4 regions of the Dermacoccus sp. SAI-028 genome follow, and region 1 is predicted to be linked to each of the others. Evidence: riboswitches for the same ligand, from Rfam matches in the RefSeq annotation. Region 1 holds a riboswitch; each other region holds the start of a gene.
What was found. Region 1 has a riboswitch for S-adenosylmethionine ahead of EDC82_RS10770 (MetQ/NlpA family ABC transporter substrate-binding protein). Riboswitches for the same ligand answer to the same signal wherever they lie in the genome.
Positions count from the first base shown of each region.

Region 1 (5,790 bases):
GTCGTGCGCGTCGAGGTCGATGCCGAGCGCCTCGAGCGAGCCGAGGTAGAGCTCCTGCGGGTTGCCCGGGTCGGGCTTGAGGATGACCTGGAACTGCGTGTGCGTCTGCAGCCGGTTCGGGTTCTCGCCGTAGCGGCTGTCATCCGGGCGCACGGAGGGCTCGACGTACGCGACGTGCCACGGCTCGGGCCCGAGCACGCGCATGACGGTGTTGGGGTTCATCGTCCCCGCACCGACCTCGGTGTTGTAGGGCTGCACGACCATGCATCCGCGGTCGGTCCAGTACTTCTGCAGCGTCAACAGGGCATCTTGCATCGTCAGCACGTCGGTCACGCGCCCCAGGTTACCGAGTGCGCACGCGCCCCGCCCATTCGTCCCGATCACGACGTCACAGCAGACGATGACGGCGCACGCGCCGCCCGGGAACGCGGGCGCTCGCCATGAGTTCCCGCGTCGTCAGCACCTTGGTCGGCGACATCCATCCGCACGACGGCTTGTGGAGCGCGTAGCCACCACCCAGGCTGACGGCCGCGTGGTCGATCAGGCCGTCAGGGTTGCGCCAGACATGGACGACACCAAGGCCGCCGTCGGTGTCATGACGCGGCAGCAACCGCGTCCGCTCTCGCAGCCACGCCTCGATCGGCTCGCGCTGCATCCACTCCTCACGTGCGCCGTCCACGCCGGCCGCGGTGAGAACGGCACCGAAGCAGTTGGGCCCGCTGGCGCGCGGGAACGTCCCCGCGATCTCACGGGCGCCTGGCAGCACGGCGTCGATATCGGCCCAGGCCCGCTGGGTGATCTCGCGATGACGACTCGCGCGCCGCCCCTCGACGACGTATGCCACGACGCGCTCGAGGTCGCGCGCGATGGCCGACGCGTCGTCACCGCTACGCCAGAGGTGACGCGTGGGTTGCGCTCGCCTCAGAGACGCCGGCAAGGCGCGCGCCGCCGCGCGATCGAGCCAGCAGATGGCTTGGTCGTCCACGCCGTACAGCAGGAACGTGTCCTTGAGCTCGAACGTCACCCGCTCGGGCTCGTCGCGCAGGCCGAGGTCGTGCGCGACGCTGCGGGGCACGACGAACGGCTGCTCGACCGGCATCGTCCACGCGCGCCACTGGAGCAGCTGCTCGTGCGTCACCTCGATGCCGAGCACCTCGCGTACGGGCGCCTCGGACGGGCTCATGCAAGCCTCTTCTGCCATTCGATCATCGTGCCCTCGCGTTCGTAGCCGAGCTCGGAGTTGATCCGCAGCACGTGGGTGTTCGTCTCGTCGTTCCAGGTGCGCTGCACCTCGACGCCCGGCGCGACCTGCGGCAGCAGCAGCGACACCGCAGCCTTGACCCGGTAGCCGAGCCGGTGCCCACGGTGCGCGGCCTCGACGAGGGTGTCGTCCTGGTAGGCGATCCAAGGCGTCTCCGCGGGAACGCTGACGTGCGTGAACGCGGCCATCTGCCCGGTCGGTCGGTGCCACGCCACGGCCTCGACGACGCGTCGGCCCTGAGCGCGTGCGGTGTCGAACAGCTCGCGCACCCGCGCGGCATCCCACGTCTCCGGTTCGATCGCAACGTCACCGAGCGGGGTGTCGGTCGACATCATCGCTCCGAGACGGGCCCGCTCCTCGAGCCACTGCGACGGGAGGTCGTCGACGGCCGTCTCGACGACATACTCGTCGTCGAACGCGAGGGCGGCACGCATCTGTGCGGCGACGGCGTCGCTGACCGGCAGACGCTGAGCGTTGCGCACGCACGTCTGGGCCTGGGCGAACCCGCGGGCAGCGAGGAAGGCGCCTGCGGCGTCAGGCTGGCCGACGGGCGTCTGCGTCTCGACGAGGACCGTCGTACGTCCCTCGTCCTGCATGATCTCCTCCGCGGCTGAGAGCAGCGCCGAGCCGACACCCCGTCGTCGCGCGGGAGCCGGCACGTCGAGGTGGAGAAACGCGAGGTGGGTGTTGTCGCGGCGCGGCAGGACGAGCTCGGCGGCACCGACGACGCCAGCTGCTGTGTCCACGCCATCATCCTGTATGTCGGCTGCTCCCCCAACGGCGTCGTCGTCGCACGAGGCTTCCCCCTCGACGGCGACGAACGCATGACGCGTCTCGGATTCCTTGCCCCACATGGCGCGCAGCTCGTCGGCGGGGTAGGCGATCGTGTGCTTGCCCCACTGCTCGTGGCCCACCGTCATGAACACCTGCGCCCAGGCGTCGAACAGCGGGTCGGACGGGCCGATCTGACGAATGCGCATGGCGACATTGCACTCAGCACCAGCTGCGTACGCAACCGGTTTTTCGGCGCGTCCGCCTGGATCGTGCGACAACCCGTTCATGCCGGCGGAGGGTCGGGCCGGAATGCCTCGACCGCCGGCGGTGTTGTCTCGGAACCCGAGGAAAGGCACCTCATGTTCACTCGAAAGCACACCCGAACGCCCGAGGCGAGCGACCTGCACGACGTCCTCGACGTGCCGATGTTCTCCGAACTGCCCGACGGCTCGGCGACCCTGTACGTCGCGATGGGCTGCTTCTGGGGCGCCGAACGCATCTTCTGGAAGATTCCGGGCGTCGTCACCACGGCCGTCGGGTACATGGGCGGCCACGCCACCGAGCCGACGTACGAAGATGTCTGTGGCGGCGGCACGGGCCACACCGAGACGGTCATGGTGGCCTACGACCCGTCGCGCGTGTCCGAACGCGAGCTTCTCAAGGCGTTCTGGGAGAACCACGACCCGACGACCGCGAACCGGCAGGGCAACGACGTCGGCACGCAATACCGCTCGGCGATCTACTGGACGACGCCGCAGCAGGAGCGCGCTGCCCGCGAGACGTCCGCGCTCTTCCAGGAGGCACTCGACGACGCGGGCCGCGGCGCCATCACGACCGAGATGCGCCCGGCCGACGAGGCGGGCCCCTTCTGGCCGGCGGAGCTGTACCACCAGCAGTACCTGTCCAAGCACCCCGGCGGCTACTGCAACCACGGCTTCAAGGGCGTCACGTGCCCCGTCGGCGTCGCCGACCTGCCCGCGCAGACGGATGTCCTCCCGCCACGCTGACGACGACATGCACGGCGGCCGCTGAGCCGGCGGCCGATCAACCGGCCACCGCGGCGCACCGGCCGTCTCAGCGCACCTGGAAGGCCCGGCTCGTTCCGGTATGGGCACTGACCTTGCCGTTCCAGCCGTTCTTCCAGCTGCCCTGCTGCACGAGGCGATACGTGCTCGCGGGCGTGCCGCGACGTATGCGCCGCTCCATGGTGCATCGCGAGTACGAGACGCCCTCGCGCGACCAGACGTACGAGGTGTCCCAGTCGTGGTCGTCGAGGACGTCGACCCACGACGAGCCGACCTGACGCTGCACCTTGACGAACGTGCCCATCGTGCGGAAGTCATTCTTCGGGTGGCCGCCGCGGAAGACCGCCCGCACGCTCGAACCAGCCGAGCGTGTGGCGTCCGGCTGAGTCAGGACGTCACCGAAGTGCTGCCCGGGTGGGGCGTCGTCGAACACGACGCCGGGGCCCTCGGCGCGTGGCCGACGTCACACTCATCACCCACCTAGACGATCGTCCAAGCTGTGTGAAGAAATCACTCACCCGAGCCTCGACGGCGAAAGACGCCGCATCAGCCACGCCGCGTGTCGCACGTCACAATCTTCGCCCACGTCTCATCTCCAGTGCCACAACTTGACGCTTTGTCGTGCGCGGCTCTAATCTCGCTGCTGGTCAAGAGATCCGATGCAAAGCCCTGGCTGGTCGGACGGCAACCCTCACACGCGTGGCGGGGTGCTCCAGGTGATGACCCGGCCGCGTCGACCACGCGGCAAGCACGCTCGGCACCCAACGTGACGGCATCCTCGTGAGCCTTCCGTTGCGCTGCCCAGGCCCCGAAAGGCATGCCCCGCACGACACCGCGCACCGCGCCCCACCCCGGCGCCCCGCCTTCACGCTGACTCCGCGCACCCGCGCCAGCCCCGCGCATTCGCATCCTTGCCGCCTCACCAGGAGAGATCATGACCGACAAGCACACCCCCGCCGACGAGACCTCGACGCCCACCTCGTCCACGCATGACGCCACGAGCGCCGAGAACGGCGCGACCGCCCTGCCCCCGAAACCGAAGAACGACACCGGCAAGTACGTTGCGATCGGCGCAGGCGTCCTCGTCGTCGCGCTGGCCGCCGGCATCGGGGCCAAGGTGCTCGGCGGGAGCAGTGACGACAAGCTGACCCACCTCAAGGTGGGCACGACGGAGGCGTCGGACCCGTACTGGAACCAGCTCGTCAAGGTGGGCAAGGACAAGTACGGTCTCGACATCGAACCGGTCAACTTCTCTGATTACACCCAGGCCAACCCCGCGCTCTCCGAGGGCCAGGTCGACCTCAACCAGTTCCAGCACCTGCAATTCCTCGCCGACTACAACACCAAGGCGAAGCAGAACCTCACGCCCATCGGGGCGACGTACATCGTCCCGCTGGCGCTGTACTCGAAGAAGCACACGAGCGTCGGCCAGTTCCCCCAGGGCGGCAAGATCGCCATCCCCAACGATCCGACGAACCAGGCGCGCGCCTTGCTGCTGCTGCAGAGCGCCGGACTGCTGAAGCTCAAGGGTGGTGGCACCTCGCTGTCGACCCCGGCCGACATCGACGCCGGCGCCTCGAAGGTCACCGTCACAGCGGTCAACGCCGAGCAGACCGCGGCCGCGCTGCCGTCCGTCGACGGCGCGATCGTCAACAACAACTTCGCCGCGGACGCGAAGCTCGACCCGAGCAAGGCCCTGTTCAAGGACGACCCGCATGCGGCCTCGTCGAAGCCGTACATCAACGTCGTCGTCGCGCGCGCCGCGGACAAGGACAACGCCGACTACGCCAAGTTCGTCAAGGCCTACCACGACCCGAGCGTCGAGAAGCTCATCGAGGAGCGCACGAAGGGCACGAGCGTCCTCGTGAACAACTCCGCCTCCGAGGTGCAGGGCATCCTCGCGAACCTCGAGGCCCAGATCAAGGCGAAGGGATCGAAGTGACGGGCCCCTCCCCCACACTGACGAAGGCCGCCGCGCCGGCGAGTGCCACCCCGCCCGCCGTCGCCTTCCACGACGTCGGCAAGACGTTCACCCGCGGCAAGAGCCGGGTGACGGCTCTCGACGGCATCACGACGCAGGTGGAGCGCGGACGCATCGTCGCCGTCATCGGTTTCTCCGGCGCAGGTAAGAGCACCCTCGTACGTCTCATCAACGGCCTGGAGACGCCGACGCGCGGCCACGTCGAGATCGACGGCGTCGACCTCGCGTCGCTGTCCGCGAAGCAGGTGCGCGAGCTGCGCGGTCGCATCGGCATGGTGTTCCAGCAGTTCAACCTCATCCGCTCGCGCACGGTGTACGCCAACGTCGCCTACCCCCTCGAGGTCGCCGACTGGGACAAGGCGCGCCAGGAGGCGCGCATCACCGAGCTGCTCAGCTTCGTCGGGCTCACCGAGAAGGCGTGGGCCTACCCCGACGAGCTCTCCGGCGGGCAGAAGCAGCGCGTCGGCATCGCCCGTGCGCTCGCGACGAACCCGGAGATCCTGCTCGCCGACGAGTCCACGTCCGCGCTCGACCCCGACACGACGAAGGACGTCCTCGCGCTGCTGCGCCGCGTCAACGACGAGCTCGGCGTGACGATCGTCGTCATCACCCACGAGATGGACGTCGTGCGCGAACTCGCCGACGACGTCGTCGTCCTCGAGGCCGGCCGCATCGTCGAGTCCGGGCGCACCGTCGACGTCCTCGGCGCGCCGAAGGCGGACGCGACGCGCCGCCTCGTCGACGCCACC
Region 1 covers NZ_SMFS01000001.1:2,361,746-2,367,535, forward strand. Annotated here, with positions in the region: gene EDC82_RS10745 (glycine--tRNA ligase) at 1-333, opposite strand, end outside; gene EDC82_RS10750 (hypothetical protein) at 389-1,183, opposite strand; gene EDC82_RS10755 (GNAT family N-acetyltransferase) at 1,180-2,241, opposite strand; gene msrA (peptide-methionine (S)-S-oxide reductase MsrA) at 2,395-3,042, shown strand; gene EDC82_RS10765 (neutral/alkaline non-lysosomal ceramidase C-terminal domain-containing protein) at 3,110-3,493, opposite strand; SAM riboswitch class IV at 3,706-3,817, shown strand; gene EDC82_RS10770 (MetQ/NlpA family ABC transporter substrate-binding protein) at 3,995-5,002, shown strand; gene EDC82_RS10775 (methionine ABC transporter ATP-binding protein) at 4,999-5,790, shown strand, end outside.

Region 2 (5,790 bases), 1.2 Mb from region 1:
GCACGGCCTCGGCCACCGCGGCCTCACCCTCCGGGCCCGGAGCGAAACTGACGACGACGGACATGCGCAACCCCTGTTCTGCGACTGTGGCGATCGGCTCACACGCTACCCGAGGTGCCGCGAGCGCCCGCCGTCACGCCACGGGATGGACGCGGCCCGCCTCGGCCGTGAGCGGCCGAGCGATGACCTCGCGCACGAGCGCCGCGATCTGGTCGGCCTCGATGAGGAAACCGTCGTGACCGTGCGGCGAGTGGATGAGACGCAGCCGTCCGCGCCCGTGAGCCCGGACGATGTCGGCGGAGGCACTGACCGGGAACAGCCGATCGGAGTCGACCGCGGCGACGACGAGCTCACCCCCGAACACCCGAAGCGCAGGCTCGATGCCGCCGCGGCCGCGGCCGACGTCGTGCGTCGCCATCGCCTGCGTGAGCCGCACATAACTCATGGCGTCGAACCGCGCAACGAGTTTCGCGGCGTGGTGCTCGAGATAGCTCTCGACGGCGAACAGGCCGCCGTCGAGCGTGCGGTCCGCTCCCTGCGACTCGCGCCCGAACCGCTCCTGCAACTCGTGCGCGCTGCGGTAGGAGGTGTGCGCGATCTGGCGGGCGAGCCCGAGCCCCGACGTCGGGAAGACGCCCTGCTCGAGGTAGCCGCCACCCCGGAAATCCGGGTCAGCTTCGATTGCCCGCACCTGCGTGTGCCCCCACGCGATCTGGTCGGCGCCCGCCGCCGCGCAGCTCGCGACGACGAGGGCGCGCTGCACCCGATGCGGGAAGGTCGCCACCCACTCCGCGGCGCGCATCCCGCCGAAGGAGCCGCCGATGACAGTGTGGAAGCGCGCGATGCCGAGAGCGTCGGCGACCCGCGCCTCGGCGCGCGCCTGATCCCTGACGCTGACGTGTGGGAAGCGCCCGCCCCACACCCGGCCGTCTGGTGCGAGCGACATGGGGCCCGTGCTGCCGCGACAGCCGCCGAGCACGTTGATCGCCACGACGAACAGCTCGTCGGTGTCGAGGGGCGCGCCGGGGCCGATGAGACCAGGCCACCACCCCGCCGTCGGCTGCCCGGGGCCGACCGGCCCGACGACGTGCGAGTCTCCGGTCAGGGCGTGCTCGACGAGGACGGCGTTGCTCGCGTCGTCGTTCAGCTCGCCCCAGCACTCGTACGTCATGACGACGTCGGGCAGGGCGGCGCCGTTCTCCAGCGTCAGGGTGCCGATGTGGACGGCACGTGCGTGCGGGTTGAACCCGTCGTCGGTGAGGGGCGCCGCGGAGTCGGCCACGGCGAGGCGACGGTGCGAAACCATGACGTCCTCGATTCCGAGGTGGGTCGCAACCCACCTCTCGCGCTTGCCGCCCACGGGCGGCCCTGTCGTCACCCGGGGCACCCCGCCGCGAGGGAGGGTTGCCGCTCAGCAAGCCGGGGCTTGTGTCGCTGAAACTCTTGACCTGCGACACAGTAGGCGGCCCTGCCCGCGGCTTCCATCGCCCGCGCGGCGACGTCCACGATGTGGCGCGCTCCCACAACCGGCACGCTCGTCAGGCGACGGAACTCTGCCGAGCCTTCGTGTGGAGCGCACCGACGGCCTGCTCGTACGACAACCCCGTGCCTGTGATGTCGCGCAGCAGTTGCCCCAATGACGTCCGTCCGATGCGCAGCGACGCCGCGGCGCACGCACCGGCTCCTCGCAGGTCGCCTTCGCGCCAGGTCGCGGCGGCCTCGAGGGCCTTCCACGCGGCGCGGCCGTGGCGCGGCACGAGCGGCAGCCAAGTTCGCAGGCACGCGCTCGTCATCAGCGGGCCAGGCTCGCCGAGCGGCGTGCCCGGGCTCAGCAGACGGAACAGTTCGGGTGCGACGCACAGGAGGATCTCATCGCGCGTCGGGCCGTCGACGACAGCGTCGGCGAGCACCTGCAGGTCGGCGCTGCGGGAGCGTCGCCGGGTGCCCGACGCGGTGTCGGGGACGTCGCACAACCGTGCCCAGGCGGCTCGGACGTCGACGACGCTGGGAACGGGGCGCGCGGTGGCGGCCATGGCCTCGCCGCCGCGGCGGACGTCGCGAAGCTGCTCGCGGGTCTGCTCTGACAGGGACGGGATCTCGTGGATCGCGCCGTCACAGCAGCCGAGCTCGCATTCGATGGCCCACCAGTGCTCGTCGCTGGCACCGAGGACGTGGTGCAGCGGCACGCGGCGCTCGATGCGTTTCGCGAGGGCCGCGATGTCGACGCGGCCCGGCTCGCAGCGATAGGCGATGGCGATGGCGGCCTGCGCACCCATCGTCGCGCGCCGCTCAGCGACGACGTCGAGCATGTGCGCCGTCTCCCCGTCGCACGCATCGTCCGCCCAGCCGAGCACCCCCGCGAGCGCACCGTCACGTTCGAACAGGACGATGACGGCGCCCGCCCCCTCGGAGCCGACGAGATCGGGAAGGGCTGCCACCAGGGCGCTGAGGCCCTTGAGTCGTGTTGTTGTCTTCATGCCCCCAGCGAAACCCATGACGCCACCCGCGCGCTGACCACGAGCCACAAACCTGTGGACGAGGCATCCTGCGGGCCGCGAAACGGGCCGTAGCCGTCACACCTGTGGGTGAGTGGGCCGTTCGAGCAAGGCCAGGCGGGGGTTCGCGGCCCTCAGATCGTCGCCCGGAAGCCCGTTGATGCGCACGGACGACACATCGCCGAACCGGCCCGGACACGCCGAACGCCACCCGCCGAAGACGAGTGGCGTTCGGGGTGGAATCAGGGCGACGTCAGGCTGACGGCGGGATCTGCGCGACGAAGTCGCGACGCGCCGACTGGGCGATCTTGCGGATGAGGACGACATCGAGGCCGCCACCGATGAAGCCGCCCGCCACGGGGATGAGGCGCGGAATGCGCGTGAGGAAGCGACGCCCCACCTGCGAGCCGAGACGGAACGCAACGGACTTGTTCACGACGGCGAGCGCCGCCGGCGGCAGCTTGCGCGTGGCGACGTTCGTCGCGACGCCACCCGTCATCGGGCCGAGGCCCTTGAGGACCTGCGTCGCGTCCGCACCGATGAGGTCGAGCAGGATCGCCGAGCGCACGGCTGGGTCGTCGACGTCGTGACCGTTGATGGCGGCGATTGCCGCGACCATGCGCGTCGCGACGGTGTAGAAACCGATGACGTTCGCGGGCAGTGCCACGGGGAGCGTGACGAAACCGCCGAGGTTGGTGAGGAAGCCGTTCGCGCCCGCGAGCTTCGTGTGTGATGCGACGACGTCGTCCATCGCCGCTTCCTTGGAGCCCGCCTTCTTCATCGCCTCGTCGGCGACGGCGCGGGCCGACTTGAACGTCGCCACGCCCCCGATGCCCACCGAGATGAGGTGCTGCGCCAGGGTGTTGGCCGTCGAGTCGAGCATGCCCGACGGTTTCTCGGGGGCTGCAGGAGCCTTCTTGTCTTGACCGAATCCGAACATGAGGTGATCCTCCCAAGTTGGCGGGGGCCCGGCAAGCCACCGCAGGGGTGGCCGCAGCCAGGCGAGCGTTGCGAAGCCCGCGTGGCCGTCGGCTCAGACCGACGGCCGGCGAGAAGCGCTCGCGGGCTCACAACGAGCCCTTGGTGCCCGGATCCTCTCCCTCGGCGCGCAGGAACTGCTCCAGCTCGGCGCCGATCTCGTCTGCGCTCGGCAGGTCGTTCATCTCGGCGGCGAGGAGCGAGCGTCGACGACGACCCTCGGTGAAGGCGTCGTACTGCCGCTCGAGGCCCTCGACGACCTCGGTGACCTCGTCGTTCTCGCTGATCTGCTTGGCGATGTCGACGCGATGCAGCCCGGCGATCGCGGCGAGCTCCTGAGCGGGGATCGCCAGCCCCGTCAGCCCGCAGACGGCCTCGAGCGCGGCGAGCGCGGCGTCCGCGAACTCGACCTGCGTGAGGTAGTGCGGCACGTGGATCGCGAAACCTGCGGTGTCCATGCCCGCCTCGGCGAGCCGGATGTGCATGAGCCCTTCGGCACTCGAGGGAACCTGGACGTTGCCGAAGAGCGGCTCGTTCTCCGTCAGCAGACGCTGATCGGAGGCGAAACGCGTGAAACCGACCGGGCGCGTGTGCGGCACGGCCATCGGGATTCCGTGCGCGCTCACCATGAGCGAGACGCCGAGGTTCGCCGCGAGGATGCGGACGGCCTCGCTGACGCGCTCCCACTGGTAGTCGGGCTCGGGGCCGGCGAGCAGCAGGAACGGCGTGCCTTCGGCGTCGACGAGGCGGTACAGCACGAGAGCCGGGTCGTCGTACTCGCTGTAGCGGTCGCGATCGAACGTCATCATCGGGCGGCGACCGCGGTAGTCGAGCAACTGGTCAACGTCGAACGACGCGACGACCGTGTGCTCGAGCGTGCCCAGCATGTGCGCCGTCATCAACTTCTGCGTGTTGCCCGCGTCGATGAAACCGCCCAGCGAGACCACGAGGGTCGAGGCGCTCTGCTCGGCGAGCGGGGTGTCGGTCTCGATGCGGAACAGTTGCGTGGGATCAAGCACGTCGTACTCCTTCGTCAGGTGCTCACCGTTCAACGCCCCGCGCGCGGGGATGATTCCCCCACGCCGCGGCCACTCAGGTCTGCGGCGACGCGGCGTCCGGAACGGTCTCGGCATGACCGTCGGTGCGCAACTGCGCCCGCAGCGCCTCGGCATTCTCGGCGAGGATCTGCTGGTCCTGGCCGCGCGTGACGGCGTGCGGGTCGAACTCGGCCGGGCTCTGCGTCGGCCACACGTGCAGGTGCAGGTGCGGCACCTCGTACCCCTCGACGAGCAGGCCGACGCGCTGCGCCTGCCACGCGCGCTGCTGCGCCTGACCGATGATCTGCGCGACACCCGTGAGATGCGCGAAGATGCTCGGCGGCGCCTGCGTCCATTCGACGATCTCCCCGCGCGGCACGACGACCGTGTGCCCGTCGGTGATGGGGTCGATGACGAGGAACGCCACGCACACCTCGTCCTGCCAGACGAAGTGCGCCGGGATGTCGCCGTCGATGATCTTGCTGAAGATGCTCGCCATGGCCTCCAACCTACGCCCGATCAGCGGGCCTCCGCAGCGTCCATCGCCTTGTAGATCCGCTTCTCGGACACCGGGTGAGCGGTGCCCAGACGCTGCGCGAACTGGCTGACGGCAAGCTCCTCGATCATCCAGCGGATGTCGAGCACGTCGGCGTCCCCACGGCGCTCGGGGCGCAGCCCGGCGACCATGTCGTCGTACTCACGTCGGACGGTCGCGACGAGGTCGGCGCGGTCGGCGTCACGCACGAGATCGGTGACGCCCTTGTCGAGCCGCTCGAGCATTCCCCGCACGTAGCGATCGAGGTGACCGAGGCGCGCCAACCCGGTCTCGGCGACGAAACCGGGATGGATGAGCGCGACGAGGTGAGCGGCGACGTCGTCGTGCAACGCCTTCGCCGCGGGCGCCGTCAATCGTGACAGCCCGAGCTGCACCTCGGCGGCGTGCTCGAGCACGGGCGCGAGCTTCTCGGCCGCCTCGAGCACGAGCGGTGCCACCTGCTGACGGATCGCCGTGAGGGCCGCGTCGAACTGCTCTGCGTCGCGCACTTCGCGCCCGGGCATGCCTTCGATGACGGAGTCGACGGCGGCCGCGAGGACGTCGTCCATGAGGGCGTCCATCGAACCGTGCGGGTTGTTGCCGAGCGCGAGCTTCTGCCGGTTGCTCATGAGGCCGAGGATTCGCTTCCACGGCACCTGCGTGTTGAGCAGCAGCAGACGGCGGGTGCCGAGCCGAGTGGCCTGGCGCGCCTCGGACTCGGTGCCGAGCACCTCGACAGCGACGT
Region 2 covers NZ_SMFS01000001.1:1,196,580-1,202,369, reverse strand. Annotated here, with positions in the region: gene EDC82_RS05535 (universal stress protein) at 1-64, opposite strand, end outside; gene EDC82_RS05530 (homoserine O-acetyltransferase) at 134-1,306, opposite strand; SAM riboswitch class IV at 1,341-1,449, opposite strand; gene EDC82_RS05525 (hypothetical protein) at 1,539-2,477, opposite strand; gene EDC82_RS05520 (EcsC family protein) at 2,749-3,435, opposite strand; gene EDC82_RS05515 (PAC2 family protein) at 3,563-4,492, opposite strand; gene EDC82_RS05510 (HIT family protein) at 4,566-5,009, opposite strand; gene hrpA (ATP-dependent RNA helicase HrpA) at 5,030-5,790, opposite strand, start outside.
Region 2: linked by a shared signal. The riboswitch ahead of EDC82_RS05530 (homoserine O-acetyltransferase) and the one ahead of EDC82_RS10770 (MetQ/NlpA family ABC transporter substrate-binding protein) in region 1 are both predicted to bind S-adenosylmethionine.

Region 3 (5,790 bases), 1.2 Mb from region 1:
GCTCGCCCGGCTCGGCGAGGTCGGCCTGCGACTGCGCGACGAGGTCGATCGGCCCCGCTCCCATCGAACCGCCCGCACCCATCGAGCCGGGTGCACCCGTGGAACCCCCGGAGCCGCCCGAACCCCTACCGCCGAGGGCGTCGTCCTCGTCAGCATCCGCGAAACCGTCGCCACCCGACGCATCGGGCACGTCCTCGCCCTTGAGCAACGCGAGCGTCTGCGGCAAGTCGTCGGGCTTGACGAGCACGTCGCGCGCCTTCGACCCCTCGGACGGGCCGACGATGGCGCGCGATTCGAGCAGGTCCATGAGGCGCCCGGCCTTCGCGAATCCGACGCGCAGCTTGCGCTGCAGCATCGAGGTCGATCCGAACTGTGTCGTGACAACGAGTTCGGCGGCCTGCAGCAGCACGTCGAGGTCGTCGCCGATGTCGTCGTCGATCTCCTTCTTCGGCGCGACCTGCGCGACGTCCTCGCGGTAGTTCGGCGCGAGCTGGCTCTTGACGTGCGCGACGACGGCGTGGATCTCGGATTCGTTGACCCATGCGCCCTGCACGCGCATCGGCTTGCTCGCACCCATCGGCAGGAACAGCGCGTCACCCTGACCGAGCAGCTTCTCGGCACCGGGCTGGTCGAGCACGACGCGGCTGTCGGCGAGCGACGACGTCGCGAACGCTAGGCGCGACGGCACGTTGGCCTTGATGATGCCGGTGACGACGTCGACGGACGGGCGCTGCGTCGCGAGGATGAGGTGAATGCCCGCGGCACGCGCGAGCTGCGTGATGCGCTGGATCGACGCCTCGACGTCGCGCGGCGCGACGAGCATGAGGTCGGCGAGCTCGTCGACGACGACGAGCAGGTAGGGGTACGGCGCGAGCTTGCGCTTGCTGTCGGGCGGCAGCTGCACCTTGCCCGCGCGCACCGCCTTGTTGAACTCGTCGATGTGCTTGTAGCCGAACGCGGCCAGGTCGTCATAGCGTGCGTCCATCTCGCGCACGACCCACTCGAGTGCCTCGGCGGCCTTCTTCGGGTTCGTGATGATCGGCGTGATGAGGTGCGGGATGCCCTCGTACGCCGTCAGTTCGACGCGCTTGGGGTCGACGAGCACCATGCGCACCTCTTCGGGCGTGGCCCGCATGAGCAACGACGTGATCATCGAGTTGACGAAGCTCGACTTACCGGCGCCCGTCGCACCCGCGACGAGCATGTGCGGCATCTTCGCGAGGTTCGCGACGACGTAGCCGCCCTCGACGTCCTTGCCGACACCCATGACCATCGGGTGCGTGTTGTTGCGCGCCGCCTGGCTGCGCAGCACGTCGCCGAGGCTGACGAGTTCCTTGTCGGCGTTCGGGATCTCGATACCGATGGCCTTCTTGCCGGGGATCGGCGACAGGATGCGCACGTCGGCGCTCGCGACGGCGTACGAGATGTTCTTGCTCAACCCCGTCACACGGTCGACCTTGACGCCGGGGCCGAGTTCGACCTCGTAGCGCGTCACCGTCGGGCCGCGCGTGAACCCGCTGACGACGGCGTCGATACCGAACTGCTCGAGTACCTCGGTCAGCGCGTCGACGACGCGGTCGTTCGCGGCGGAACGCTCCTTGGGCGGGGTCCCCTGTTCGAGGACGTTCGAATCGGGCAGCGTGTACGTGACGTCGCCGCCCATTGCGAGCTGCTCGACACGAGGTGGAAGCTGTTCGGTGGGCTGAGCTTCCACCTGACGTTGAGGGACGGCTGCGGCCGGCGCAGCCTGCTCGACGCGCGTGGCACCGGCATCCTGACGGGCCGCCGCGGCCTTCGGCGACTCCCCCGGCCGCTGTGCCGACGCCGGGCGCGACGCCTGCGCCGCACGTGCGGAGGCCTGGTCGACAACGGCATCGTCGACGGAATCCATGGGTGCGGAGCGGCGCGCTGCCCCACCTGCCGCCTCCCCTGCCGGCGACGCTCCGGAGCGCGATGCTCGGGCTCGCGCGAGCGCAGCGGCGCTCGCGTCACCGGCGCGCTCGTCGTCAGAGCCGCCGGCGGGCATCTCTCGCGTCTGATCGACGCCCGCCGGGGCGCCGTCGATCGTGTCGATGTCGTAGATCTGCTGCTCACCGCGACGGCGGTTGAGCGGGTTGCGTGATATGCCACGGCCCGCGCCGCGCGGCCCCTTGCCGACGACCTCGGCGGCCTGCTCGTAGGGCTCATCGCCGCGCCGGGCGTCGTCACCCGCGCCGCGACGCGAGCCGCCCCGCGCGCGGTTACCGATGTCGGCGCCGTGCAGGTCGTCGGCGACGGCGTCACGCTGAAGCAGCTCGCCCTCGTCGTCGCGTTCATCGAGGGGGTGGCCGAAGATCTGCGCCTCGACCTCGCGGATGCGCTGCGGGATGCGATTGACGGGCGTGCGCGTCAGCACGAGGAAACCGAAGAACGACACGAGCGCGAGGATGATGCCCGCGCCCCACACCGTGAGCGCGGCAGACAGCGGCCCTCCCGTGATGACGCCGAGGATGCCGCCTGCGCCGCGCACCGCGGTCGAAACCCCTGTCGACGGACGCCCGCCGACGAGGTGGGCGATCCCCGTCGAGCCGAGCGCGAGGATCGTCAGTCCGATCGTCATGCGGTTGGTCGGCTGGTGCCCCCGCGGGTGGCGGAACATGTGGATGGCCATGCCGATGAGGACGACGGGCAGAACGTAGGCGATGACGCCGAACGTGCCGGCCGCGACGGCGTGGACGACGTCCCCGAACATGCCGGGCAGCCCCCACCACTCCCGCGCAGCGACGACGATGCCGAGGGCGAGGAGGGCGAAACCGAGCCCGTCGCGACGGTGTTCGGGTTCGAGGTCAGAAGCGGCGGCGCCGACGCGGCGGACGGTGCCGCCGGCGACGTGCGAAACACCCATCCACGCGCCACGAGCAGCGCGACCGGACGCGGAGGGACGCGCTTCAGCAGCCCCTCGCGACGAGCCGGTCTTGCGCGCGGGTGCATTCTTCGTCGTGCCGCCCGAACGTGGTGCGCTCGACTTCGGCGGGGTCGTGCGGGCGCGCGTCGTCGAGGCCGCAGATGCGCCGGCCGGGCGCGAGCTCTTGGCGCGCGGCTGCGAAGAGGCCTTCTTCGCGACGAGGACGCTGTCGTTCGCTGGTCTGTTTCGGGTCGCCACCCCGCAAGGCTAGTGGGGGTTCCGGCCGTTTTCGCGGACCCACGCCGTGACACGGGTCCAATGGTGACGGCGGGTCGGCTCGACACCTTCGAATCCGCGTCCCGATGCGCTGGCGCGTTGACGCGCTCGCATCCGACAGCGCCCTGACCCTTGTCGGAGGCGCCGCCAGCTGCCCGGGGGACCACGGGCATCCCCACCGCGAGACGCCGACTCTTGCGCGCGGCGCTCGCCATCCGCGATCCCACAGGTGATCTCACGATGCGAACCTCTGGCCGCACGTCGGTGGACGCGGCGGAGGGCCGGGTGCGAGCGTTCACGTAGGTCATGAGTTCCAGCGCACAGCCCCGGCTTGCTGGACGGCAACCCTCCACCGCGGTGGGGTGCTCCGGGTGACGACCTGGCCGCCACCAGCACCGGTGTCGGCAAGCGCGGGCCGAGCCATCTGGCGACGGCGAGGCCCCTGATTCGAGGAGCCTCGATGCCCCGTTCTGCCATTCTCTCGATCCTTGACTCCGACGCGCGCCGCCACGCTGCGAGCCACACGACCCGCCCCGCTCACGCCGTAACCCCCGGGACTCCCGTCGCGGACCCCGAGCGTCACCACACCCAGCCCGCGCACCCCGGCGGGTCCCGTCGCGAGACGCCCACGGCTACCCATCATCGCGCGGACGCGCCGCAGCAGGCCAATGCCGCCCTGGCCACGATCGGCGCCGATCTCGGCGTCGCGACGCTCGACGGGCGCGTCGTCGAGCACGCGAACTTCGACCACGGCGCGACGGCTCCCGCGCTGCAGGCCGCCGCGCGGGCCGTCGACACGACCCTGCGCACGTACGGTTCGGTGCATCGCGGTGCGGGACGGGCGTCGCAGCTGACGACCCGGTGGTACGAGGAGGCTCGGCAGGAGGTCGCCGCGTTCGTCGGCGCGCGCGAGGACGACGTCACCGTCTTCACGCGCAACACCTCGGACGCGCTCAACCTGTTGGCTCACTGTCTGCCGCAACAGACGCAGGTCTTCGTGTTCCGCTCGATGCACCACGCGGCGCTGCTGCCGTGGGCGGACGAGCGGACGACGCGGCTGCCGATCCCTCACTCTCACGCCGAGGCTGAGGGCTACCTCGACGTCGCTCTGGCGGAATTCCGCGCCCACAACGATGCTCCCGTGTTGGTCCTCATCACCGGCGCCTGCAACGTGACGGGCGAGGTGTGGCCCATCGAGCGCCTCGCCGCCGTCGCCCGCCGGCATGAGGCGCGGACGGCTCTCGACGCCGCGCAGCTCGCCCCGCACCGCCGCGTCGACATCGACGCCTGGGGCATCGACTACGTCGCTCTGTCCGGCCACAAGGCCTACGCGCCGTACGGTTCAGGAGCCCTCGTCGGGCGCCGCGACTGGCTCGACACCGCCCCTCCGTACTTCCGCGCCGGCGGCGCGAGCCACCGCGTCAGCGAAGATGCGTCAGGCGCCGGCGACGTCGCCTGGGCGCCCGCGCCCGCACGCCACGAGGGCGGCACCCCGAACGCGGTCGGGGCCATCGCGCTCGCGGCCGCAGCCTCGACGCTGTCCGCGCAGCGCGGCGAAGCCGAGGCGCGCGAGGAGAAGATCCACGCCATCGTCCGCGACGGTCTCAACTCGATCGACGGCGTGAGGATCGTCGAACTCTTCGACGAGCAGAATGCCGCGGACGCTCACCTCGACGATGGCGCGCCAAGGCGGAATGCGAGCGACAACGTCGGCGTCACGACGTTCACCGTCGCCGGATACGACCCGACGCTCGTCGCTCAGGTGCTCGCAGACGAGCACGGCATCGCTGTGCGCGACGGGCGATTCTGCGCTCACCTGCTCTGCGACGCGCGCCTCGGCGAGGGCGCGACGGCAGTGCGCGCCTCGATCGGTCTCGCCACGACGACAGAGCACGCACGACGCCTCGTCGACGCCGTGCGTGCTCTCGTCACCCATGGGCCCACCTTCGACTACACCCACACCCCGGGCCTCGGGTGGAGCCCCGTCACCGACCGACGAGACCTCTCAGAGCCCCGCCCCTGGTGAGGAGAACGAGCGGCGGTGGGCCCCAGCGAGGGGCTCACCGCCGCATTTCGTCAGATACGGGATGCCGACGCGGTGGCTCCTGTCGAAGGGCCCGCTCGCGCGCTCATGCGAGTTTTTTTGACCACGCTCAATAACAAACCTCGACGTCCATTTCGAATCCAGTTGCACCCCAACGGACGAAGGGTGCGACGCGTCACACGCGTCGCACCCTTCATTCATCCGAGATGGCAGCCAGAGGCGATCTCAGCCGCCTCACACGACCCCCTGACATACCCCCGAAGCGTCAGGCGTCGATGACCACCGGGATGATCATCGGTCGGCGGCGCAGCTTGCCGCCGACGAAACCGCCCACGGCGCGCCGGATGACCTGCTGCAGTTGGTGGCTGTCCTTGACACCCTTGTTGCGTGCCTCGAGCAGCGCCTGCTCGATCTTCGGCCGGACGCGGTCGAACACCTCGTCGCCCTCGGCGAAGCCGCGCGTGCGGATGTCCGGGCCGGCGAGGATCGCGCCCGTCTTCGCGTCGCGCACGACGATGACGGTGACGAAGCCCTCGTCACGCAGGATGCGGCGGTCCTTGAGCATGTCCTCGTCGGTCGTACCGAC
Region 3 covers NZ_SMFS01000001.1:1,137,739-1,143,528, reverse strand. Annotated here, with positions in the region: gene EDC82_RS05335 (DNA translocase FtsK) at 1-2,884, opposite strand, end outside; SAM riboswitch class IV at 3,463-3,577, shown strand; gene EDC82_RS05325 (aminotransferase class V-fold PLP-dependent enzyme) at 3,621-5,186, shown strand; gene EDC82_RS05320 (ribonuclease J) at 5,470-5,790, opposite strand, start outside.
Region 3: linked by a shared signal. The riboswitch ahead of EDC82_RS05325 (aminotransferase class V-fold PLP-dependent enzyme) and the one ahead of EDC82_RS10770 (MetQ/NlpA family ABC transporter substrate-binding protein) in region 1 are both predicted to bind S-adenosylmethionine.

Region 4 (5,790 bases), 2.1 Mb from region 1:
GACTCACTTCCGCAGCGACTTCACCCCCAGCGTCGGCGACGAGGTGCAGAGCGAGTACTTTGTTTCACGTGAAACGGTCGCGGACGCCCTGCGAGCGCTGCCACGGTTCGCCGACGTCTTCGCCCGCCTCGCGCATTCGATGGAGATCCGCGCCGTCGCCGGCGACAGCCTCAGTGCGAGCCCGTTCGCCACAGGCGAGATGCTCGCCATCCACCTCACCTGGCGCCGCGACCCGGACGCCGTCCGCCGTGAACTGCCGGCCCTCGAAGCTGCACTCGGCCACCCGCGCCCGCACTGGGGCAAGCTGCACGCGGCACCGCCACAGCAGCTCAGCGAACAGTTCCCCGGACTGCATGCCCTCGACGGCGAGGCGCGTCGGCATGACCCGTCCGGCATGTTCCGCAACGCCTGGGTCGAGCGGTTGCTCGGGAATGAGCCGGCCTGATTTGGTGCTGCAACCGGGGCAGGCGTAACTTCCTGAGACGTGGAGAGCATAGATGTTCGATAAGAAAAAACAGCCCAGTGTGGAACTGGCCGGTGAGGCCGCTCACGCCTCTGCCGTCGCGCAGTTGAGGGCCTCCTTCGAAGCCATCCCCGCCGGCGCCACGGTGCGCCTCGCGAAGAAGACCTCGAACCTCTTCCGTCCGCGCGAGAAGGCGAAGGTGGGCCTCGACGTCAGCGGCCTCACGGGCGTCATCAGCATCGACGCCGATGCTCGCATGGCCGACGTCCAGGGCATGTGCACGTACGAGAACCTCGTCGACGCCACGCTCGAGCACGGCCTCATGCCGCTCGTCGTCCCGCAGTTGCGCACGATCACCCTCGGCGGCGCCGTCACCGGCCTCGGCATCGAGTCGACGTCGTTCAAGAACGGACTGCCGCACGAGTCCGTCCTCGAGATGGACATCCTCACCGGCACCGGCGAGCTGCTCACCGCCTCGCCGACCAACGAGCACGCCGACCTCTTCCGCGCCTTCCCCAACAGCTACGGCAGCCTGGGCTACGCGACGCGTCTGCGCATCGAACTGCAGCCGATCGGTGACCTCGTCGAGACGCGCAACGTGCGGTTCGCGAGCGTCGCAGCCATGACGCGAGCGATCGACGCCATCGTCGAGACCCGCGAGTGGCAGGGCGAACGCGTCGACGGCCTCGACGGCATGATCGTCAGCAAGGACGAGGCCTATCTCGTGCTCGCCAACTTCTTCCCCGAGACGCGCCGCCGCCCGAGCGACTACACGGGGCAGAACATCTTCTACAAGAGCATCAGTGAGCTCGACCGCGACACGTTGAGCGCGCACGACTACATCTGGCGTTGGGACACCGACTGGTTCTGGTGCTCCGACGCGTTCTTCGCACAGAACCCGAAGGTGCGACGCGTGTGGCCGCGCAAGTACCGTCGCAGCGACTTCTACCACCGCATCGTCGGGTGGGAGAACCGCTGGGGCTTCGCCGCGAGGATCGACGAGATGCGCGGCGAACTGCCGCGCGAGCGCGTCGTGCAGGACGTCGAGGTGCCCCTCGAACAGCTCGAGACGTTCATGCCGTGGTTCGACGAGCACGTCGGCATGACGCCCGTGTGGGTGTGCCCGCTGCGCCTGCGCGGCGACGACGCGTGGCCGCTGTACCAGCTCGAACCGAACCGCACGTACGTCAACGTCGGGTTCTGGGGCACCGTCGCCATCACCCCCGGGCGGTCTGACGGCGACGTCAACCGCGACATCGAGGCCGTGCTGCCGACGATGCACGGCCACAAGTCGCTCTATTCCGACGTCTACTACGACGCCGAGACGTTCGAAGCGCTGTACGGCGCAGCCGAATACCGCCGCATGAAGACGAAGTACGACCCGCAGGGCCGCCTTCCTGAGTTCGCTGACAAGATGAGGACGCACGCATGAGCCAGACCACGACCGCCAACCCCCTCGTCGCCCAGGCCGTCCAGGCCGTGTTGGAGGAGCCGTTGCCCTTCCGCATCACGGCGTACGACGGCACCGACATCGGCCCGCGCGACAGCGACATCGCCGTGCGTGTCGAGAGCGAGGAGGGGCTGCGCTACCTCCTCAGCGCCCCTGGCGATCTCGGCCTCGCCCGCGCCTATCTGACGGGCACGCTGACCGGCACCGGTTTCCACCCTGGTGACCCCTACGAGGTGTTCAGCCGCATCAAGCGTGACGTGCGCACGAAGCAGCTGACGCCGAAGGGCGTCGCGTCGGCGCTCGCGCCCGTCGTCAAGCAGCTGGGGCCGAAGGCGTTCGTCCACCCGCCGCTGCCCGAGGTCGAGAACGAGCCCCGCTGGAAGCGCCACCTCGCCAAGGTGAACCCGGTGAGCCGCGCCGCCGACTCGATCAAGCACCACTACGACGTCTCGAACGCGTTCTACGAGAAGGTGCTCGGTGACTCGATGGCCTACACGTGCGCCGTGTTCGACACGCCGGACGACACCCTCGAGGACGCGCAGGAGCGCAAGTTCGCCCTCGTTGCCGACAAGCTCGACCTGCAGCCCGGCCAACGGCTGCTCGACGTCGGCTGCGGCTGGGGCGGCATGGCGATGCACGCCGCTCGCGAGCGCGGCGTCCACGTCATAGGCGTCACCCTGAGCAAGGAGCAGGCCGAGTGGGGTCAGCGCGCCGTGCGTGAGGCGGGCCTCGAGAGCCTTGTCGAGATCCGCTACGGCGACTACCGCGACGTCACCGAGACGGGCTTCGACGCCGTCAGCTCGATCGGCCTCACGGAGCACATCGGCGTGAAGAACTACGCCAACTACTTCTCGTTCCTGCACTCGAAGCTGCGCGACGGTGGCCGCCTGCTCAACCACTGCATCACGCGTCGCGACGACACGGCTTCGGCCAAGCCGGAGCCGTTCACCGATCGCTATGTCTTCCCCGACGGCGAGCTCGCCTCGCCGGGGCGGCTCATCAGTGAGTGCCACGACGCCGGTTTCGAGGTTCAGCACGACGAGAACCTGCGCCTGTCGTACGCCCTGACGCTGCGCGACTGGTGCCGCAACCTCGAGGCGAACTGGGATTTCTGCGTCGCCGAGGCGGGCCTGCCGACCGCGAAGGTGTGGGGCATCTACATGGCCGGTTCACGCCTCGGGTTCGAGGAGGGCTGGCTGCACCTGCACCAGGTGCTCGCCACGAAGACGACCGACAACGGCGACAACGGCGGCTACCCGCTGGGCTCGCACTGGGCACCCTGAGCTCTCACTGGCGGTGCTGAGCGGCTGCCCGTTGCCCGTCCAGACGCAGGCAACGCGCAATCATGACGGTGGGGTGATGCCGACCAGCATCGCCGCCACCGTCATGATCTGCGTCCACGCGAACGCGTTCTGGAACGAACTGTTCGCGATGACGACGGCCGCCGAGCGCAGGTTGAACGCGAGGATCGCGGCGCGGGCCCCTGACGCGCGGCGTGTGCGCGCCCAGTAGACGAGAGCGCCGACGGCCGGCGCGAGCAGCGACCACATGTACGCGCTGAAATCGCTGCCACCATGCGACTTCACGAACTCGACCGTGACGATCGACGCTCCGATCTCGAACACGGTCAGGGCGACCATGAACCATCGATCACCGCTGCTCACCGACGGGGGAGTGCTCCACGGGCGTTCTGCTCTCAGTATGGCCGCCCGGGTGCGGCGGGCCCCTGACGAATGTCACGGTGTGGCCGCCGTTGATGCATAACTCGACCTTTATGTTTGGCCAGTGCTACGTTATGTGCGGGTCACGAGCCCCGGCGCGAAGTCTCGGCTGGCCGGGCGGCAACCCCCATGCGAACGCACACGTGCGCCGGGGTGCCCCGAGTAACGACCCGGCCGCCCGTCGACCGACGCGGCGGCAAGCGCAACGAAGGGTCTGCCATGACACTCCTCGACACCACGCCCGACACGAACGTCGACTCCGCGAGCGGCGCACCGACGGGTGTTCCGACGAGCGCAGCGGCGCGCCACGGCGGCACCGTCGCGACGCCCGGGCTGCGCATCGAACGCCTCGGCCCGGCGTTCGGCGCAATCGTCCACGGCGTCGACCTCGCGCAGGTCGACGACGCGATAGCGTTCGACCTGCGCCGCGCGCTGCTCGCGCACAAGGTGCTCTTCTTCCGGGGTCAGGACGCGTTCGACGACGACGCTCAGGTGCGCCTCGGAAACCTGCTCGGCGAGCTGACGGCGGGCCACCCCGTCGCGGGCACGCACGAGCGCAAGGAGATCTACTCGATCGACTCCTCCGACCCCGAGTTCTCGTTCTCCGACGAGTGGCACACGGATGTCACGTTCATGAAGGAGCCGCCGGCCATCAGCGTCCTGCGCGCCGTGACGTTGCCGGATTACGGCGGCGACACCTCCTGGGCCGACGCGCAGGCGGCGTACGACTCGCTGTCGGAGCCGTTCCGCGGCCTCGTCGACCAGCTCGTCGCCGCCCACGACGGCAACCGCGAATGGGGCGCGTACCTGCGCAAGAACGGTGGGCAGGAGTGGAGCGGCGAGGTCGTCACCGAGCTGCCCGTCGTCGAGCACCCCGTCGTGCGTGTGCACCCCGAGACGGGCCGTCGCGGGTTGTTCGTCAACCCCGGTTTCACCTCCCACATCGTCGGCGTGTCGCAGGCCGAGTCGCGGGCGATCCTCGACGTGCTGTACGCGCACCTGACGCAGCCCGAACACACCATCCGCCACCGTTGGGCGCCCGGCGACGTCGGCATCTGGGACAACCGTGCGACGTCGCACTACGCGAACCGCGACTACGTCGACGCCAACCTTGGCCCGCGCGCCATGAGGCGCGTGACGGTCGGTGGCGACAAGCCCGTCGGCGTCAATGGCCTGACGGGTGGCGCAGCTGCCTGACGGTGTGAGCTGACATGGCGCGGTGCGGGTCTCTGGGGCCCGCATCGCGTCGTCATGTACCCCTCTGCGATTTTCGTCCCCCTTCGCGAATCCCGTCCCCCTCGGCGAATCCGGTCCCCATCGGCGATTTGCTTGTGCACATTCGTCCAGCCGGCCGTCGGGAAAATCGGTCGCCGGGGGCGTCGCACGGTGATGGAATGACGGGATGCTGAAGCTCATCAGGCCCGACGCCGCTCGCTACGACGACTGGAAGGACGCATTCGACGAGTTCGGCGCGACGCCGAAAGACGGCACGGGCTATCGTCGCGACGACGTCGTCGACACGTCGCGCGCCGGGTTCGACGCCTACCTCACCGATCGTGCGCGCCAGGGCGATACGACCGTCGCGCCGCCTGAGGGATTCGTGCACTGCAGCTATTTCTGGGTGCTCGACGGCCCGCGGGCGGGGGAGGGTGACATCGTCGGCTTTCTGGCCCTGCGTCACACCCTCACCGAGGTGCTGTACGAGGCGATCGGTCACATCGGCTACTCGGTGCGTCCCAGCGCTCGTGGGCGGGGTGTCGCCGCGGGCGCGCTGATGCTCGGTCTCGACGAGGCGCGGGCGCTCGGCGTCGAACAGGTGCTGGTGTGCTGCAGCACCGAGAATCCGGCGTCACGCGCCGTCATCGAGAAGTGCGGCGGGCAGTTCGAGGACGTCCGCTCCCACCCCGCGTTTCCGGGCGAGACACGTCGCTACTGGTTCGGCTCGCCGCCGTTTCCGCAGGGACCGACGGCCTGACGCCGGCTGCCTCGGGTGCGGATGTGACCGAAACTCGCGGATGAGGACGAGAATCGCCGATGTGACCGCCGTTCGCAGAGGTGGACGAGAATCGCCGACGGGGACAGGAATCGCAGAAGGGGCACGGTGCGGGGCGGCCCGGCCGAGGTCAGTCCCCATCCGAACTCAGGCCCCCAAACCC
Region 4 covers NZ_SMFS01000001.1:298,553-304,342, forward strand. Annotated here, with positions in the region: gene EDC82_RS01445 (FAD-binding protein) at 1-445, shown strand, start outside; gene EDC82_RS01450 (FAD-binding oxidoreductase) at 498-1,895, shown strand; gene EDC82_RS01455 (cyclopropane-fatty-acyl-phospholipid synthase family protein) at 1,892-3,196, shown strand; gene EDC82_RS01460 (hypothetical protein) at 3,257-3,553, opposite strand; SAM riboswitch class IV at 3,716-3,843, shown strand; gene EDC82_RS01465 (TauD/TfdA family dioxygenase) at 3,854-4,831, shown strand; gene EDC82_RS01470 (GNAT family N-acetyltransferase) at 5,037-5,609, shown strand.
Region 4: linked by a shared signal. The riboswitch ahead of EDC82_RS01465 (TauD/TfdA family dioxygenase) and the one ahead of EDC82_RS10770 (MetQ/NlpA family ABC transporter substrate-binding protein) in region 1 are both predicted to bind S-adenosylmethionine.